DNA from 4 places in the Lentzea sp. NPDC005914 genome. Region 4 is predicted to be linked to each of the others. Evidence: riboswitches for the same ligand, from Rfam matches in the RefSeq annotation. Region 4 holds a riboswitch; each other region holds the start of a gene.
What was found. A riboswitch is a leader RNA that binds a small molecule or an ion and turns the genes downstream of it on or off. The one in region 4 is predicted to bind cobalamin.
Positions count from the first base shown of each region.

Region 1: another riboswitch for cobalamin. It lies ahead of ABZ345_RS23455 (ribonucleoside-diphosphate reductase subunit alpha); the one in region 4 lies ahead of ABZ345_RS10365 (putative cobaltochelatase).
Region 2: another riboswitch for cobalamin. It lies ahead of ABZ345_RS42475 (CbtB-domain containing protein); the one in region 4 lies ahead of ABZ345_RS10365 (putative cobaltochelatase).
Region 3: another riboswitch for cobalamin. It lies ahead of ABZ345_RS11365 (iron ABC transporter permease); the one in region 4 lies ahead of ABZ345_RS10365 (putative cobaltochelatase).

Region 1 covers NZ_JBEXVQ010000016.1:136,530-140,733, forward strand. The annotation lists gene ABZ345_RS23450 (ribonucleotide-diphosphate reductase subunit beta) at 1-74, opposite strand, end outside; gene ABZ345_RS23455 (ribonucleoside-diphosphate reductase subunit alpha) at 74-2,416, opposite strand; cobalamin riboswitch at 2,522-2,736, opposite strand; gene ABZ345_RS23460 (LysE family transporter) at 2,934-3,479, opposite strand; gene ABZ345_RS23465 (LysR family transcriptional regulator ArgP) at 3,579-4,204, shown strand, end outside.
Region 2 covers NZ_JBEXVQ010000049.1:26,050-30,253, reverse strand. The annotation lists gene ABZ345_RS42490 (hypothetical protein) at 1-81, opposite strand, end outside; gene ABZ345_RS42485 (YbaB/EbfC family nucleoid-associated protein) at 78-533, opposite strand; gene ABZ345_RS42480 (CbtA family protein) at 605-1,348, opposite strand; gene ABZ345_RS42475 (CbtB-domain containing protein) at 1,373-1,561, opposite strand; cobalamin riboswitch at 1,593-1,784, opposite strand; gene ABZ345_RS42470 ((2Fe-2S)-binding protein) at 1,819-2,469, opposite strand; gene ABZ345_RS42465 (phosphoribosyl-ATP diphosphatase) at 2,577-2,840, shown strand; gene hisG (ATP phosphoribosyltransferase) at 2,854-3,714, shown strand; gene ABZ345_RS42455 (antibiotic biosynthesis monooxygenase) at 3,711-4,022, shown strand; gene ABZ345_RS42450 (phosphoribosyltransferase family protein) at 3,983-4,204, opposite strand, start outside.
Region 3 covers NZ_JBEXVQ010000006.1:313,533-317,736, reverse strand. The annotation lists gene ABZ345_RS11370 (LuxR family transcriptional regulator) at 1-1,779, opposite strand, end outside; cobalamin riboswitch at 1,830-1,953, shown strand; gene ABZ345_RS11365 (iron ABC transporter permease) at 1,986-3,008, shown strand; gene ABZ345_RS11360 (ABC transporter ATP-binding protein) at 3,008-3,748, shown strand; gene ABZ345_RS11355 (ABC transporter substrate-binding protein) at 3,745-4,204, shown strand, end outside.
Region 4 covers NZ_JBEXVQ010000006.1:107,964-112,167, reverse strand. The annotation lists gene ABZ345_RS10380 (8-amino-7-oxononanoate synthase) at 1-392, opposite strand, end outside; gene ABZ345_RS10375 (hypothetical protein) at 436-1,497, shown strand; gene ABZ345_RS10370 (beta-eliminating lyase-related protein) at 1,520-2,479, shown strand; cobalamin riboswitch at 2,509-2,645, shown strand; gene ABZ345_RS10365 (putative cobaltochelatase) at 2,685-4,204, shown strand, end outside.

The sequences.
Region 1 (4,204 bases), on a different contig from region 4:
TTGACGTCGGCGCGGCAGTTGATCATCGCCTTGTCGTCGACACTGACGCGCGCGGCGCCTGCTTCGATGCCCATTACTGACAAGCCTCACATTCGGGGTCGGTCACGGCGCAGGCGTTGGGGGAGACGGCGTTGAGCTTGCCGTCGGTGCCCTGCAGCGTGGACTTCTCCACGTGCGTGGCGCTCTGCGTCCGCAGGTAGTAGGTGGTCTTGAGGCCGCGCAGCCACGCCAGCTGGTACAGCTCGTCGAGCTTGCGGCCACTCGGCGCGGCCAGGTAGAGGTTCAGCGACTGCGCCTGGTCGATCCACTTCTGCCGGCGCGAACCCGCCTCGATCAGCCACGAGCTGTCGACCTCGAACGCCGTGGCGTACAGGGCCTTGAGGTACGGCGGCACCCGGTCGATCGCGCCGAGGCTGCCGTCGTGCAGCTTCAGGTCCGAGATCATCTGCTCGCCCCACAGCTTGCGCTGCTTGAGCGCCCGCACCAGGTCCGGGTTGGTCACGGTGAAGTCGCCGGACATGTTCGACTTCACGTACAGGTTGCGGTACAGCGGCTCGATCGACTGGTTCACGCCGGTGATGTTCGCGATGGTGGCGGTCGGCGCGATGGCCATGACGTTCGAGTTCCGCATGCCCGCGCGGGCCTTCTCGCGCACGACGTCCCAGTCCATCGTGGACCCGCGGTTCTGCTCCAGCTCACCCTCCGCGCGTGTGCCCGCGAGGATCTCCACGGAGTCGATCGGCAGGATCCCCTTGCTCCACAAGGATCCCTCGAACGACTGGTACGCGCCGCGTTCCTGTGCCAGCTCAGCCGACGCGGTGATCGCGTAGTAGCTGATCTCCTCCATGCTGCGGTCGGCGAACTCGACGGCTTCCGTGCTGGCCATCGGCGTGCCGAGCGTGAACAGCGCGTCCTGGAACCCCATCAGGCCGAGACCGACCGGTCGGTGCCGGAGGTTGGAGTTCCGCGCCTCGGGGATCGTGTAGTAGTTCACGTCGATCACGTTGTCGAGCATGCGAACCGCCGTGCGCACGGTCTTCTCGAGCCGCGCGTGGTCGATGCCGTCCGCGGTGACGTGCCGCGCGAGGTTGACCGAGCCCAGGTTGCAGACCGCGACCTCGTCGACCGTCGTGTTCAGGGTGATCTCGGTGCACAGGTTCGACGAGTGCACGACACCGCTGTGCTGCTGCGGCGAACGCAGGTTGCACGGGTCCTTGAACGTGATCCACGGGTGCCCGGTCTCGAACAGCATGGTCAGCATGCGCCGCCACAGGTCGACGGCCTGCACCCGGCGGAAGACCTTGATCTCGCCGTTGTCGGCCATCTCCTCGTACGCCCGGTACTTGGCCGCGAACTCGTCCCCGAACGCGTCGTGCAGGTCCGGCACTTCGTCGGGCGAGAACAACGTCCACTGGTCGTTCGCGCGGACCCGGCGGATGAACTCGTCCGGCACCCAGTTCGCGGTGTTCATGTCGTGCGTGCGGCGCCGCTCGTCACCGGTGTTCTTGCGCAGGTCGAGGAACTCCTCGACGTCGATGTGCCACGTCTCGAGGTACGCGCACACGGCGCCCTTGCGCTTGCCCCCCTGATTCACGGCTACCGCGGTGTCGTTGGCGACCTTGAGGAACGGCACGACACCCTGCGACTTGCCGTTGGTGCCCTTGATGTGCGCGCCGATGCCGCGCACGGGCGTCCAGTCGTTGCCGAGACCGCCGGCGAACTTGCTGAGCAGCGCGTTGTTGCTGATGCCGTGGAAGATCGAGGCGAGATCGTCGTCCACCGTGGTCAGGAAGCACGACGACAGCTGCGGGCGAGTGGTGCCCGAGTTGAACAGCGTCGGTGTCGAGCACATGAAGTCGAACGACGAGAGCAGCTCGTAGAACTCGATCGCGCGGGCGTCGCGATCGTCCTCCTCCAGCGCCAGGCCCATGGCGACGCGCAGGAAGAACGCCTGGGGCAGCTCGTAACGGCGGCCGTCGTGGTGCAGGAAGTAGCGGTCGTAGAGGGTCTGCATGCCCAGGAACTGGAAGTTCAGGTCACGCGACGCGTCCAGCGCCGAACCGAGCTTGACCAGGTCGAAGTCCGCCAGGCGCGGGTCGAGTTGGCCGCAGTCGATGCCGTAGCCGATGAACTCGGCGAAGTACGCCGGGTAGCGCTCGGTCATCTCGGCGTGCGACAAGGGAACGCCGCAGGCCTCGGCGCGCAGCTTGTCCAGCAGCAACCGCGCGCTGACGTACGAGTAGTCCGGGTCGTGTTCGACCATCGTGCGGGCGGCCATGATCGGCGCCAGCGCGAGCTCGGCGTCGGTGATGCCGGCGTAGAGATTCCGCTTGGTCTCGGCCAGAACCGCCTCGGCCGACGCGTTCGGCAGGTCTGCACAGGCTTCGTTGATGACCACTGAAAGGCGGTCGGGCACGCTCTCTCCTCGCGAGCCGGCCCGAGGAAACGCATGCGCACGCCAGCGAGGACACCACTGATGCACACAGCAGCCCTCCCTCGGGGCACCGTGTCGTGCGCGCAGGTTTGCGCGCACACCAGTGGCAGGTCTTCGGACTCGTGGGCAGACCGCAAAGACTCCTACCGGCCGTCGCTTCCCAGGTCCGGAGACCCAGTGCTTCGTTGACGGCTTTCGTTCCCACTCACCGCTGCGGGGCAGTCCCGGATTCTCACCGGGTTCCCTCTTGCCTCACCGGGCCCGTTGCTCCGGGCCGGTGAACCACCAGCGCGGCAGATACTACATGTGGTGGTGGGGTCTGGATCACCACCCAACATGCGCGTGTCGCGGGCTATGGTCATCAACGTGGGTGATCTTCGGCCGCGGGTCGTCATCGGTGCTCTGGTCAGTGCGGGGCTCGCTTCGGCGTCCCTCGGGATCGGTGCCGCAGCGCCCGTGACGGCCGGTGTTCTGGCGGTGGCGGTGGCGCTGGTGATGATCACCACCCGGCGATCAGGGTCACCCCGAGACTGATCATCACGGCCGCGATCACGCCGTCCAGCACCCGCCACGCGCGGGGCTTCGCGAACAGCGGGCTGAGCAGGCGGGCGCCGAAGCCGAGCGCGACGAACCACGTGACGCTCGCCGTCACCGCGCCGACCCCGAAGAGCCACCGCCCGGCCGCGATCGAGCCGAGCAGCAGCAGGGTGTCCAGGTAGACGTGCGGGTTGAGCCACGTCAGCGCGAGTGCCGTGAGCACGGGCCTGGCGCTGTCGCCGCCGGCCCGCAGCGACTGCGGGTGCAACGCCCGCCGCGCCGCCAGAAACCCGTATCCCAGCAGGAAAAGCCCGCCGACGACGGCAGCGACGGTGACGGCGCGCGGGAACATCTTCACGATCGCCCCGAACCCGGCGACGCCCACCGCCACGAGGATGGCGTCCGAGAGGGCGCACACGGCGACGACCCTGGCCACGGCCTGACGCCGGAGTCCTTGGCGCAGCACGAAAGCGTTCTGCGCGCCGATCGCGACGATCAGGGTCATCATGGTGCCGAAGCCGAGCAGCAGGTCAGTCACGCCCACGACGGTATTGACGCGGTCTTGATGAGACCAGCTAAAGATTCTTACGTACCATTAGCCGCTGTGATGGACCTGGACCTGGTGCGCACGCTGCTCGCGGTCGTCGACGCGGGCACGTTCGACGCGGCTGCCGCAAATCTGCACGTCACTCCTTCCGCTGTCTCGCAACGGATCAAGGCCCTGGAGCAACGGACAGGTCGCGTGCTGCTGGTGCGGGCGCGGCCGGTGCGGTTGACACCATCGGGGGAGGTGCTCGTCCGCTACGGTCGGCAACTGCTCGCTCTGGATCAGGACCTCGACGCGGCCCTCGGCGAGGACGCCGTCGTACGGGTGCCGATCGCGGTCAACGCCGACTCGCTCGCCACCTGGTTCCTGCCCGCGCTGCAACGGGTCTCGCCGGAGCTCAAGATCTCGTTCGACCTCCACCGCGAGGACCAGGACCACACGACCGCCCTGCTGCGACAGGGTGTGGTGATGGCGGCCGTGACGTCCTCGCGCGAGCCGGTCGCGGGCTGCTCGGTGCGCAAGCTGGGCAGCATCCGTTACGCCGCAATGGCCACACAGTCCTTTGTGGACCGATACGCGGACGGCCCGGTCAAGTCGTGGCTGCCGGACGCGCCGGTCGTGGTGTTCGACCGCAACGACGACCTGCAGGACCGGTTCGTGCGCACGCTGACCCGCGGCCGTGGCGC
Region 2 (4,204 bases), on a different contig from region 4:
CTTCGTGGAGCTGGCGGTCAGCGCGCCGACGTTCTTGGCGCACTGCACGAGCTCGGCCGGGTGCACGATGAAGTCGGTCACCAGCGATCGTCCCCGCGGTAGATGCTGCCGGTGTCACCGTCGTCGTCCACCGGGGGACGCGGTTGCGGGGAAGCGGGCTGACCGAAGATCTCCTGCTGGGTCTTCGCCACGCGTTCGGCGATCGCGATGTCGGTGTGGCTCTGCACGATCTCGGCCTGCTGACGCGCGGCGGCCGCGACGGCCTGCTGCAGCGTGGACATGACGGACTGCGAGAGCTGGGACGGCGACAGCTTCTTCGCGTCCTCGGTGAACCGGATCTCCTTGATGGAACCGGACAAACCCGCGACGACCGTGATCGAGCGGTCGGGGGACTGGACGCTGGCCTCGACTTCTCTGAGCTCCGTGCCCATCGCGTCGTAACCGGCGGCACGGGCATCGGCCGCACGGTTGGCCTGCTCGAAGAACTCGAGCTTCTGACGCATCTGTTCCAGCAACTCAGCGCTGTCGGCCATGCACCGAACGTACCAATGCCGCCTGGGCGGGGTGGCCGTACCCTCGGCCACCCCACTCAATCAGGCGACAATCAGCTGACAACGGCCTTCCGAGCGGTCCTGCGCGTGGCCGGGTCGACCAGCAGCCCGAACACCACGCCGAGACCGACGTAGAGCGTGGCCAGCTGGGCGAGCGAGCTGAGGCGGAACTGCCACAGCACGGTCACCGGCATGTCCGCGGGGATCGTGTCCGGCGGCGCGGGGAACGCCAGCAGCACCACCGCGACGGTCGCGACCACCGCGAGCAGCACCGCGGTGACGCGGACGGGCTGCGTCTGGGCCTGGAGCCGCTCGGCGAGCCAGCTCGCGCCCCAGACGATCACCAGGCCGGCCGCCACGACGCCGAGGTAGAGCGCGGTCCGGTAGTTCACCGTCTCCGGGTCGCCCACGGCGGGCGGGTTGGCCGGGTACTTGATCCACGGCAGCAGCGCGACGGCACCGAACACCGCGGCACCGAGCGCGAGGCTGCGGCTGAACGGCGGCCGGTCGGCGAACCACCGCTTCGACAGCGCGTAGGCCGTGGCGAACACGAGCCCGACCGCGATGCCGACGATGATCACGCCGAGCATGCCGCCCACGACCTGCGCGCCGCGGCTGACCAGCTCTTCCTCGCCGTGCGAGTGGCCTTCACCGGCAGCGGGCTCCCGAGCCTCTTCGACCGCGAGCGCGGCACGAATGGGGATCTCGGTCACCAGAAGTTGCACGAGCGCGGAGGCGACGCCGGCGATGGCGCCCGCCCCGATTCCGCGCAGCGCAAGAGACTTGTACGTCGTCATGTGCTTGATCCGCTCGCCGGCGGATCAGTGGCAGGGAACGCCGAGAGCGTGCCGGCCGTCGTGGAAGAACTCGTGCAGCATCTCGGAGCTCGCGCCGAGCGCGAGACCGTTCTCCTGCAGAACCAGGTAGGTGACGATCAGGCCGAGCAACGCGACTGCGAAGGCCCACTTGGGCACCTGAACTGCGGACAGATTTGCTGCGGGGCTCGTCATGACGGGCTCCTCCATACCTCGTGGAAGTCAACTCTCCTTGCGGCGCCGCAGCCGGTCTCCTGACTCCCGGATCAACGCTGTCCCCGCGTCTTCCCAGTCCCCTCGCGGGGACCAGTGACGTTCTCGGCGGGGATAACTTCCCGGTCACAGTGGCGAGGACCGCGCCGGATTCACACCGGCTTCCCGTCACTGCGGCGCGTGCACCGTAAGTTGAGTTGCCGGTTAAGCACAACCGGCCATAAGAGTTGTTGCGTTCCTCACTTCACGAGTGGACAGTCCCCGCACTTCCCACCAGCGGCGACGCGGTAGTAAAGACAACAGGACCGACGCCGGAACGTGACCTCGCCCGGGAAACTGAGGAATTCTCCCGCCTGTTCGAACGGTGGCGCGCTCATGAGCCGTTTGCCGCGTTCTTCCGCTTCCTCGGCCGTGAGCATGCGTGCGCGGACAACCATTTTGAGCGCACCCGCGATGTTCGACATCGCGTTGCCCCACAACAATCCGCGCGCCACCGGCGTGACGCCCTGGATCGCTTCCACCACGGGTTCGAGCGCCTCCGCGGCTCGCGGACCGAGCTGCGGCTGGTCGATGCGGACGCTCAGGCCGTTGGCCGGATGGTGTTGCCACCACAGGTTTTCCGGCCGGATGTCGATCGGGATGTCCGCCGCGGTGAGCGGGCTGAGCAGCCGGGCGGTGTAGCTGAGGAAGAACAGGCTCGCGGCGACGCGTGGTTCCTCTGCTTTGTACCGGGTCGCGATGGCGTCGACGGTGGTTTTGAGCGCAGGGCCCCGCAGAAGTGCTGTTCCGGGGAGCCAGCTCTCGTCCGGACGGCCCACGTCGAGAGCGAAGAAGGGGTTGATGCCGCGCACCCGGCGCAGTGCTTCCAGTACTTGGGCGAACTCCGACACGAAGTTCACGCTACTGGGTGTCCATGCAGGACAGATCACGTCCAGGGCGTGGGACAGATCTGACCGCGGTGTGGACCGGGGTGCGCGGGATGGGAGGATGTCACCCCGTGAAGACCTTCGACTCCCTGTTCGCCGAGCTGACCGAACGAGCCGCCACCAAGCCGGCGGGATCCGGCACCGTCGCAGCGCTCGAGGCCGGCGTCCATGCGCAGGGCAAGAAGGTCCTGGAGGAGGCGGGCGAGGTCTGGATCGCCGCCGAGTACGAGTCCGACGAGAAGCTCTCCGAAGAGATCTCGCAGCTGCTGTACCGCCTCCAGGTGCTCATGCTGGGCCGCGGCCTGACCCTCGAAGACGTCTACAAGTACCTCTGACGGAGACTTTCACATGCTGCGCGTTGCAGTCCCGAACAAGGGCGCGCTCGCCGAACGCGCCTCCGCCATGCTGACCGAGGCCGGTTACCGGCAGCGGCACGAGCCGCGCGACCTCACCGTGCTCGACCCGAACAACGACGTCGAGTTCTTCTTCCTGCGCCCCAAGGACATCGCGATCTACGTGGCGTCCGGCGACCTCGACCTCGGCATCACCGGCCGCGACCTCGCCGCCGACTCGGGCGCCGACGACAACGGCTCGTCGGTCGAGGAGCTCCTGGCGCTCGGCTTCGGCTCGTCGACCTTCCGCTACGCGGGGCCTCGCGGCACCGACTGGAAGGTGTCCGACCTCGAGGGCAAGCGCCTGGCCACCGCGTACCCGAGGCTGGTCGGCCGCGACCTCAAGGCTCGCGGCATCACCGCCCAGGTGATCCGCCTCGACGGCGCCGTGGAGATCTCGATCCAGCTCGGCGTGGCCGACCTGATCGCCGACGTCGTGGGCTCCGGCCGCACGTTGCGCCAGCACGACCTGGTGCCGTTCGGCGACGTGATCTGCGAGTCCGAGGCCGTGCTCGTGCACCGCTCGGGCTCCGACCTCACGGCCGCCAAGAAGCAGCTCACGGCCCGTCTGCAGGGCGTCGTGTTCGCGCAGCAGTACCTGATGCTCGACTACGACTGCCCGCGCACGCTCCTGGAACAGGCGGTCAGCCTGACGCCGGGCCTGGAGTCGCCGACCGTCGCGCCCCTGGCCGACGACAACTGGGTGGCCGTGCGGGCGATGGTGTCGCGCCGGGAAGCGAACCAGGTGATGGACGAGCTGGCCGCGATCGGCGCCAAGGCCGTGCTGGCGTCGGACATCAGGTTCTGCCGCCTGTGATCCTGGAGCACGCCGTCCTGGACGTGGTGCCGGGCCAGGAGACGGACTTCGAGTGGGCGTTCGGCGAGGCGCGGGAGCTGATCTCCGCCTCGCCGGGCTTCCTTGGCCTGGAGCTGCTCCGGTCGTTCGAGACGCCGTCGCGCTACCTGCTGCTGGTGCGCTGGGAGTCCGTCGAGGCGCACACCGTCGGCTTCCGGCAGGGGTCGTCGTACCCGCAGTGGTCCGCGCTGCTGCACAAGTTCTACTCGCCGTTCCCCGTGGTGGAGCACTACTCGAGCGCTCTGAGCACCTCGTCGTCCGTGGTCTGATCGAACCGGTCGTACCAGCGGCTGACGGCGCCGAAGTGCTTCGGCACGAGCAGGGCGACCACCGGTGTCCGGAAGGTGCGGATCGACTCCCTGGCGGCGACCGGGACCGCGAGGGTCAGGCTCCTCGGCTCGTGCTTCGCGACCCAGTGCAGCGCCGCCTTGGCCGTGACGCCGGTGGCGAG
Region 3 (4,204 bases), 210 kb from region 4:
CAGACCTCGGCCGACATGCCTGCCCGCCGCCGTGAGCCGGTCGGCGGAGGCTTCGGCCCAGCCCAGCCAGAAGACCGCGTCGATGTCGCGGACCAGGTCGCCGTCCGGCAGCCCGTCGACGAGCGCCGCCGCCTCGTCCAGCCGGTCCGCCCGCAGGTCGACGAGGGTCGCGACCGACAGCGCCATGGCCAGCAGGGTGGGATCCCCTGCGTCCCGTGCGGCCGTGATCACCTCGGTGATTTCGTCACGGCCTGGTGCACGCTCCCGTTCGACGCTGCGGCCCGCGAGGAGCGCGACCTGCAGCACCGCCGCCGAATGAGCATCCGTGTCCGCGATCCGCCGCCACTCGCCGCGCAGCATCGCCGTGGCCTCGGTGTAGCGCCCGAGGAGCCGTTCCACGGTCGCGCAGGCCCGCACCGTCCGCGCCCGTGCGGCCGTCAGTTCGACCGGCAGGAGCCGCAGCACCTCGTGCATCGTCTCGCTGGCCTGCCGCAGATCTCCCGTGGCACCGAGTGCCTGGGCCAGCCGCCCGAGCAGGAGAAGTCGTTGCGGCGTGGCCGACTCCGCGTCGGGGAGCAACCTGATGGCCGCCCGCAGGAAGTGCGCCGCCGTCGCGGGCGTGGAGTGCATCGTCGCCTCGGCTGCCTCGCCGAGCACCGCGACGGCGTCGAGATCGCCTCGGGCGGCGGACCGCTCCACGTGCCGGGCGAACTCGGCGGGAGGCGCCCCACGGCGTCGCAACGCCGCCGCTGCCCTGCCGTGTGCCTGGAGCCGCCAGCCCGGACCCGCGTCCTGGTAGGCGACGCTGCGCACGAGCGGGTGGCGGTAGCGGAACCGGCCGGTGGCGACGTCCAGCCGCACCAGGTCGCGGTCGGCGAGCCGGTCGAGATCGGTGAGCACCGACTCCGGTGCCAGCGTCGCGGTTTCGGCGAGAGAGCCGGCGTCGAAGTCGTCCCCGACGACCGCGGCCGCATGGGCGACGACCCGTTCCCGCGGCGTCAACGCGGCCAGTTCGGCGGCGAGCACCGCGTGGACGGCGACCGGCAGGCCGTTCGCGTCGGCCCGTACCAGCGCCTCCAGGTAGAAAGGATTTCCCGCGCCCGCCCGGTGGATCTCCTCGCGCCGGGACCGGCCGAGCTCGGCGGGCAGGAGCAGGTCGGCGTCCGCCAGAGCCAGCGGCGCGAGCTCCAGCAGTTCGGCCACACCGTCGGCCGCGGCGCGCGACAACGCGTGCCACAGGCGGGACGAGGTCTGCCGGGATCTGCTCGCCAGCGCGAGGAGCAGCCGCCCCCGTGGTGGGTGCCGCAGCAGGAAGTCGAGCAGTTCCACCGAACCCTCGTCCGCCCAGTGCAGGTCGTCGAGCACGAGCACCAGCCCGCACGGTTCGACGAGCAACTCCAGCAGTGCGCGGACGGCCCTGTGCAACCGGTACCGCTCCGCGTCCACCAGGTCCGCCGGGCCGTCCGCGGGGATCGCGGGGAAGATCGTCGCGAGCAACCCGAGCCGTTCGGGACCGAGCACGGCGAGCCTGTCCGGTTCCAGCCGCGCGAGGTGGTCGTCGAGTGCGGTGACGAACACCCCGAACGGCACGTGCGACTCGAACTCCGCCGCGCGTGCGCCGCGGACCGTCCACCCCGTCGCGAGCGTCGTCAGTTCCGCCAGCAGCCTGCTCTTGCCGATTCCCGGTTCACCGGTGACCACGACGCACCGGGCGCCGTCCGCTGCCAGCAGTCTGCGCAGGACGGCGAGCTCTCGCGCCCGGCCGGGTAACTCAGCCATACCTGGGTGGACCTGCCTTCCGGTCGCCGGCCGGAACCTCGCTGCCGAGGCTCGGGTTAGCATGCGTGGGTCGTGCGTGGGGGAAGTCCGGTCGAAGTCCGGCGCTGACCCGCAACGGTAGGCCCTCCGGCGAGAGGGCGAGCCCGAATACCCGCACACGGCAGACCAAAGCAACTCTCCTGCCGTGGACTGCGGGAAGGGAACAAGTGATCGGGAAGATCAGCGCGCTCGTCGGCGTGCTCGCCGTCAGCGTTGTCGCGGGCGTTTCGCTCGGCCCCGTCAGCATCCCGTTCGGCCAGACCGCCGAACTGCTGCACGCCGCCATCACCGGCGGGGTGATCTCCGCCGCCGACGCCGGGCAGTACCACATCGTCTGGGACATCCGGCTGCCTCGCGTGCTGCTGGCCGCGGTCGTCGGCGCGGGCCTCGCCACCGTGGGCGTGGCGATGCAGGCGATGGTGCGCAACGCGCTCGCGGACCCGTACGTGCTCGGCATCTCGTCGGGCGCCAGCGTGGGTGCGATCGCGGTCGCCACGCTCGGGGTGCTGCCCTCGCTCGGCGTGTACGCGATGTCGGTCGGCGCGTTCACGACGGCGCTGGGTGCGAGCGTGCTCGTCTACCTCACCGCGCGCACGAACCGGGGCCTCGCGCCGCTCAAGCTGGTGCTGACCGGCACCGCGCTCGGCTACGGGTTCTCCGCGATCGCGATGCTCCTCGTCTTCCAGGCACCGCGGGGAGACGCCTCCCGCGCCGCGATGCTGTGGCTGCTCGGCAGTCTCGGTGGCGCGAGCTGGCAGTCGTTGCCGGTAGCGGCGTTCGTCACCGCGGGCGGCATCGTCCATCTGCTGACGAAGGCCCGGCCGCTCAACGCGCTCGCGATGGGCGACGAGACCGCGACCACGCTCGGGGTGCCGGTGCAACGCCTGCGCACGCACCTGTTCCTGGTCACCGCGGCCATGACCGGCGTGCTGGTGGCGGTCAGCGGCGCGGTCGGGTTCGTCGGGCTGATGTTGCCGCACCTCACGCGCATGGTCGTGGGAGCCGATCACCGCAAGGTGCTGCCGCTGGTGCCGCTCGCGGGTGCCAGCTTCCTGGTCTGGGTCGACGTCGCCGCGCGCATGCTGGCGGCGCCCGAAGAGCTTCCGCTGGGCGTGATCACGGCCGCGCTCGGCGTGCCCTGCTTCGTGTTCCTCATGCGCCGCAAGGCCTACGTCTTCGGGGGACGCTGATGCTGGTCGAGCTCGACGGCCTGACCGTCAAGGGCATCGTCGACGACATCAGTCTCCGCGCCGAGAACGAGGTCGCCGGCATCATCGGCCCCAACGGCAGCGGCAAGTCGACGACGCTGCGCTGCGTGTACCGGGCGTTGAAGCCCACCTCCGGTGCCGTGCTCGTCGACGGCGAGAACGTCCACAAGCGACAGAACCTCGCCGTGGACCTCGCCGCGCTCACCCAGGAGTCGCAGGTCGAGTTCGACTTCACGGTCGCCGAGGTCGTGGAGATGGGCAGGCTGCCGCACGAGCGCGATCCCGCGAAGGACGCGCGGGTCTGCGCCGAGGCACTGGCCACAGTGGACGCGGCTCATCTCGCGGCCAGGAGCTTCCTGACCCTGTCCGGTGGCGAGCGGCAGCGCGTGCTCATCGCTCGCGCGCTCGCTCAGGAACCGAACGTGCTCGTGCTCGACGAGCCGACGAACCACCTCGACATCCGCCACCAGCTCGACGTGCTGCGGCTGGCCCGCACGCTGGGCAGGACCGTTCTGACCGTGCTGCACGACCTCAACCTCGCCGCGTCCTACTGCGACCGGCTGTACGTGCTCGACGAGGGACGGCTCGTGGCGGGCGGCACCCCGCACGACGTGCTCACGCCGGAGCTGATCGCCAAGGTCTTCCACGTCACCGCGCACGTGGTTCCCCATCCCACCACGGGAGTGCCCCAGCTCCTGTTCGACCAGGAGGTCACCCCTTGAGAATCGCACTCGCCACGGCAGCGCTGCTGCTCGTCTCCGGCTGCGGTGCCACGGTCGCGCAGGACACCTCCGCGTCCGACCCGGTGACGGTGAAGAACTGCGGCCAGTACGTCACCTACGACAAGGTGCCGTCCAAAGTGGTCACCAACGACACCGGCATCACCGAGCTGATGTTCGCGCTGGGCCTCAGGGACCGGATGGCCGGGTACGTGGTCGACGGCATCGACACCGTCGACGTCCGCACGTCACCGTGGAAGACGGACTTCGAGAGCGCGAAGCACCTGTCCGACAAGATCTCCAAGGAGGTCGTGCAGGGCGCGAACGCCGATCTCGTCCTCGCCGGCTGGAACTACGGCTTCAGCGAGAGCACCGGCTTCACCCCGGACGCGTTGAAGCAGATCGGAATCCCGACGTACCAGCTGACCGAGGCGTGCCGCAACGGCACCGGCAAGCAGC
Region 4 (4,204 bases):
TCGGCGACGATCGCCGTGCCGGGGCCGGACAACGCCGTGACCGCGGCGAGGTTCGCCAGGTAGCCGCTGCTGAACACCAGCGCCGACTGCGAGCCGCAGAAGTTCGCGAGCTCGTACTCCAGTTCGGCGTGCAGTTCCGTCGACCCCGTGACCAGGCGTGACCCCGTGGAGCCCGCACCCCACTTCAACGTGGCGGCGGCCGCGGCACCGGCGACGCGCTTGTCCTTCGCGAGCCCGAGGTAGTCGTTGCTGGCGAGGTCGAGGTCCGTCGAGTCCGAGGTGCGCGGCCGGAGACGGCGGGTCAGACCCGCCTTGGCCCTCGCTTCAGAACGGACGTCGATCCAGTCGAACGTGGACTCACCACCACTGGAAATCGCCTCAGTTGTGCTCACGGTCACCGCCAGAGTCTCCCATCCGCCGACTAGCGTGCCGCTCGTGGACCTGTTCACCTTCACGCGCGCCGAACTCACCTCGCCGGTGCAGTTCTGCGACGGCCGCTGGGTGGTGTCGGGTTACGACGACGTGCGCGCGATCCTCGCCGATCCTGTCACCTACCTGCCCGACAACGCCCTGACCGCCGTCACGCCGGTCGCGCCGGCCGCGTTGCGCGCCCTGGTGAGGGCCCGTTTCTCGCTGCCGCCGACGCTCGCGAACAACGGTTCCGAGTCCCACGCCGGCCTGCGCAGACTCGTCGCGTCGTTCTTCACGCCGGTTCGGGTCGCCGCCGCGGAGCCTCGCATCCGTGAGCTCGTTTTGGAACGCCTGGGTGGCACGGATCTCGTGCACGACCTGGCCTGGGACACGCCCGCCATCGTGCTGATGGACCTCCTCGGCCTGGAGAACGTCGACATCCCGACGCTCAAGCGCTGGAGCACGGGTTCCCTGGAGTTCTTCTGGGGCAACATCTCCACCGAACGCCAGCTGGAGCTCGTCGACGACGTCGGCGACTTCCACCAGTGGCTGATCAAGCGTTACCACGCACGGGACGGCGAGCTCTTCGAAGCACTGGCCGACGCCGGTGTGTCCGCCGAGGACTCCGCCGGCCTCTGCTACTTCCTGCTGATCGCGGGCCAGGAGACGACGACTCAGTTGCTGTCCACGGCGTTGCGTCGTGCGCTGCAGGACCGCGCGTTGTGGGCACGTCTGGGCGTGCCGGGTGTCGCGGAGTCGTTCGTGGAGGACGTGCTGCGGACCGACACGCCCGTGGTGACCTGGCGGCGGCTGACTGCTCGTGAGGTCGTGCTGTCCGGTGTTCGCGTTCCTGCCGGTGCGGAGCTCGTGTTGTTGTTGAGCGGCAAGGAGAACGACCCCAGGCACCTCGCGTTCGGCTACGGCCGCCACTTCTGTCTCGGCGCCGGTCTGGCTCGGTTGGAGACCGCGGTGACGTTGCGGACCGTGGCGGAGCACGAGCCGTCGTTGCACCTGGTCGGTGAGGATCCGCAGTGGCTGAACCTGCTGTCGTTCCGCGCGCCGAAGTCGGTGGCCGTGAGTCGCTGACCTGAGGTTTGATGCTCGGGTGATGAATCGTCAGCTCTCGGGAACCCGCAAGAAGACGCTGCTGGAGAGGCTCGGCCCCGTGCCGGACGTCGACCCCGACCGGTACGGCGACGGCGGCCCGGTGGGCGCGCTGGAGGCGCGGGTCGCGCAGTTGCTGGGCACCGAGGCCGCGTTGTTCGTGCCGACCGGGACCATGGCGCAGCAGATCGCGCTGAAGTGCTGGGCCGACCGCACGCACAACCCGATCGTGGCGATGCATCCGCAGGCGCACCCGCTCAACCACGAGGACGACGCGCTGACCGTGCTGTCCGGTCTCCGTCCGATCAAGGTGCGCAACTCCGAGGTCGCGACCTGTCCTGAGCCGTTCGGGACGCTGCTGCTGGAGGTGCCGGACCGCGAAGCCGGGTTCATCCTGCCGACCTGGGACGAGCTGACCGAGACGGTGGACGCCGCCCGTGAACGGGACGCGGTCGTGCACCTCGACGGCGCGCGGCTGTGGGAGAGCACGTTCGGCCTGGGCAAGCCGCTGGCCGAGATCGCCGGCCTGTTCGACTCGGTCTACGTGTCGTTCTACAAGTCGCTGGAGGGAGTCTCCGGCGCGGCACTCGCGGGCAGCCAGGACTTCGTCGACCAGGCTCGGGTGTGGCGGCACCGCTACGGCGGCATGCTGTTCCAGCAGTGGCCAGCGGCGCTTTCGGCGTTGCACGGCCTCGACACCGTCCTGCCGAAGCTCGGCACGTACGTCGAGCACGCCAAGGTCGTGGCGGCGGCGATGGGCCTGCCGGAACCGCACACCCACCAGTTCGCGCTGCACCTGCCCGGCGATCCGAAGCACCTGACCGAGGTCAGCGGCAAGTTCCTCGGCAACTTCTGGCGGGACGGCACGCTCGCGAAGAACGAGGTCACGATCGCCGAGCCCGCGCTGGAGTGGACGGCGGACGAGGTCGAGGAGGCGTGGGCGCACTTCCAGAGCCTGCTCTGAGCGATGTCGCTCACCTGGCTGTTGGTCCCGCAGGTGCGAAATGCGACGATGCCGGGGCTGTGAGGGGAGTGCGAGGAAGCCGGTGCGAATCCGGCGCCGTCCCGCGACTGTGACCGGTCCTGGAGAGACCGGGAGTCAGGAACTCGACCCCCTCTTCGATCAACCGGCCACGGGCGTGGACACCCGAGGAAGGACTTCGCCGAGCATGTACCCCTTTTCGGCCGTCGTCGGACATGACGATCTCCGGCTCGCCCTGCTGCTGAACGCCGTGCACCCCGGCATCGGCGGCGTTCTCGTCCGCGGCGAGAAGGGGACCGCGAAGTCGACCATCGTGCGTGCCCTGGCCGCACTCCTCCCGGAGCTGGACGTCTCGCGGAACTGTCGCTTCGGGTGCGTTCCCGGCAGCACCGACTGCCCCGACGCGCCCCACGAAGGCAGCGAACGACGGCCAGCCAAGCTCGTCGAACTGCCGGTCGGCGCCACCGAGGACCGCCTGGTCGGCTCGCTCGACCTGGAGAAGGCCCTGACCGAGGGCGTGCGGGCGTTCCAGCCGGGTCTGCTCGCCACCGCGCACCGGGGCGTGCTCTACGTCGACGAGGTCAACCTGCTGCACGACCACCTCGTCGACCTGTTGCTCGACGCCGCCGCGATGGGCCGTGCGCACGTGGAACGCGAAGGCGTCTCGGTGTCGCACCCGTCCCAGTTCCTTCTGGTCGGCACGATGAACCCCGAGGAGGGCGAGCTCCGGCCTCAGCTGCTCGACCGGTTCGGGCTCACGGTCTCGGTCAAGGCGTCGCGGGACGTGGCCACCCGGTACGAGGTGATCAAGCGCCGGCTCGGCTACGAGAACGACCCCGGGTCGTTCACCTCCTTCTGGGCGCACCACGACGCCCAGCTCAAGCAGCAGATCATCGACGCGCGGGCCAAGCTGCCCCGTGTGTCCCTTCCGGACGGTGAGGTGCGCAGGATCGCCGCTGTCTGCGCGGCTTTCGAGGTCGACGGCATGCGCGCGGACCTCGTCGTCGCCCGCACCGCCACCGCCCACGCGGCCTGGCGGGGCGCCGACGAGGTCGAGGAGCAGGACGTCGAGGCCGCCGTGCGGCTCGCCCTGCCGCACCGGCGCCGGCGCGACCCGTTCGACGAGCCCGGCATCGAGGAGCAGCAGCTCGAGGACGCCATGCGCGAGGCAGCCGAGCACGCCGAGGAACCCGGCGACGGCCCCGACGACGACGGTCCCGGCGGCGGCGAGCTGCCCGAACCGCAGGAAGGCCCCCAGGGCAACGGGAACGCGCCCAACGACCGTCCGGCTCCGGAACCCGCTCCGGCGTTCAAGGCGAGGCTCCTGGAAGTCCCCGGCGTCGGAGAAGGCGCGCCGGGCAAGCGTTCCAGGGCCCGCGCCCGCACCGGCAGGATCGTCCGTTCGTCCAAAGTGGACGGCAGTGGCCTGCACCTCGTCGACACGCTCCTGAACGCCGCGCCGCACCAGCACGAACGCGGCCGCACCAGCCCCGGTCTCATCCTCGCCGCGTCAGACCTGCGCAAGGCGGTGCGAGAGGGCAAGGAGTCCAACCTCATCCTGTTCGTGGTCGACGCCTCGGGCTCGATGGCCGCACGCCAGCGCATGTCTGCGGTGAGCGGCGCGGTCGTCTCGCTGCTCCGCGACGCCTACCAGCGCCGCGACAAGGTCGGCGTGATCACGTTCCGCGGCAGCAGCGCCGAAGTCGC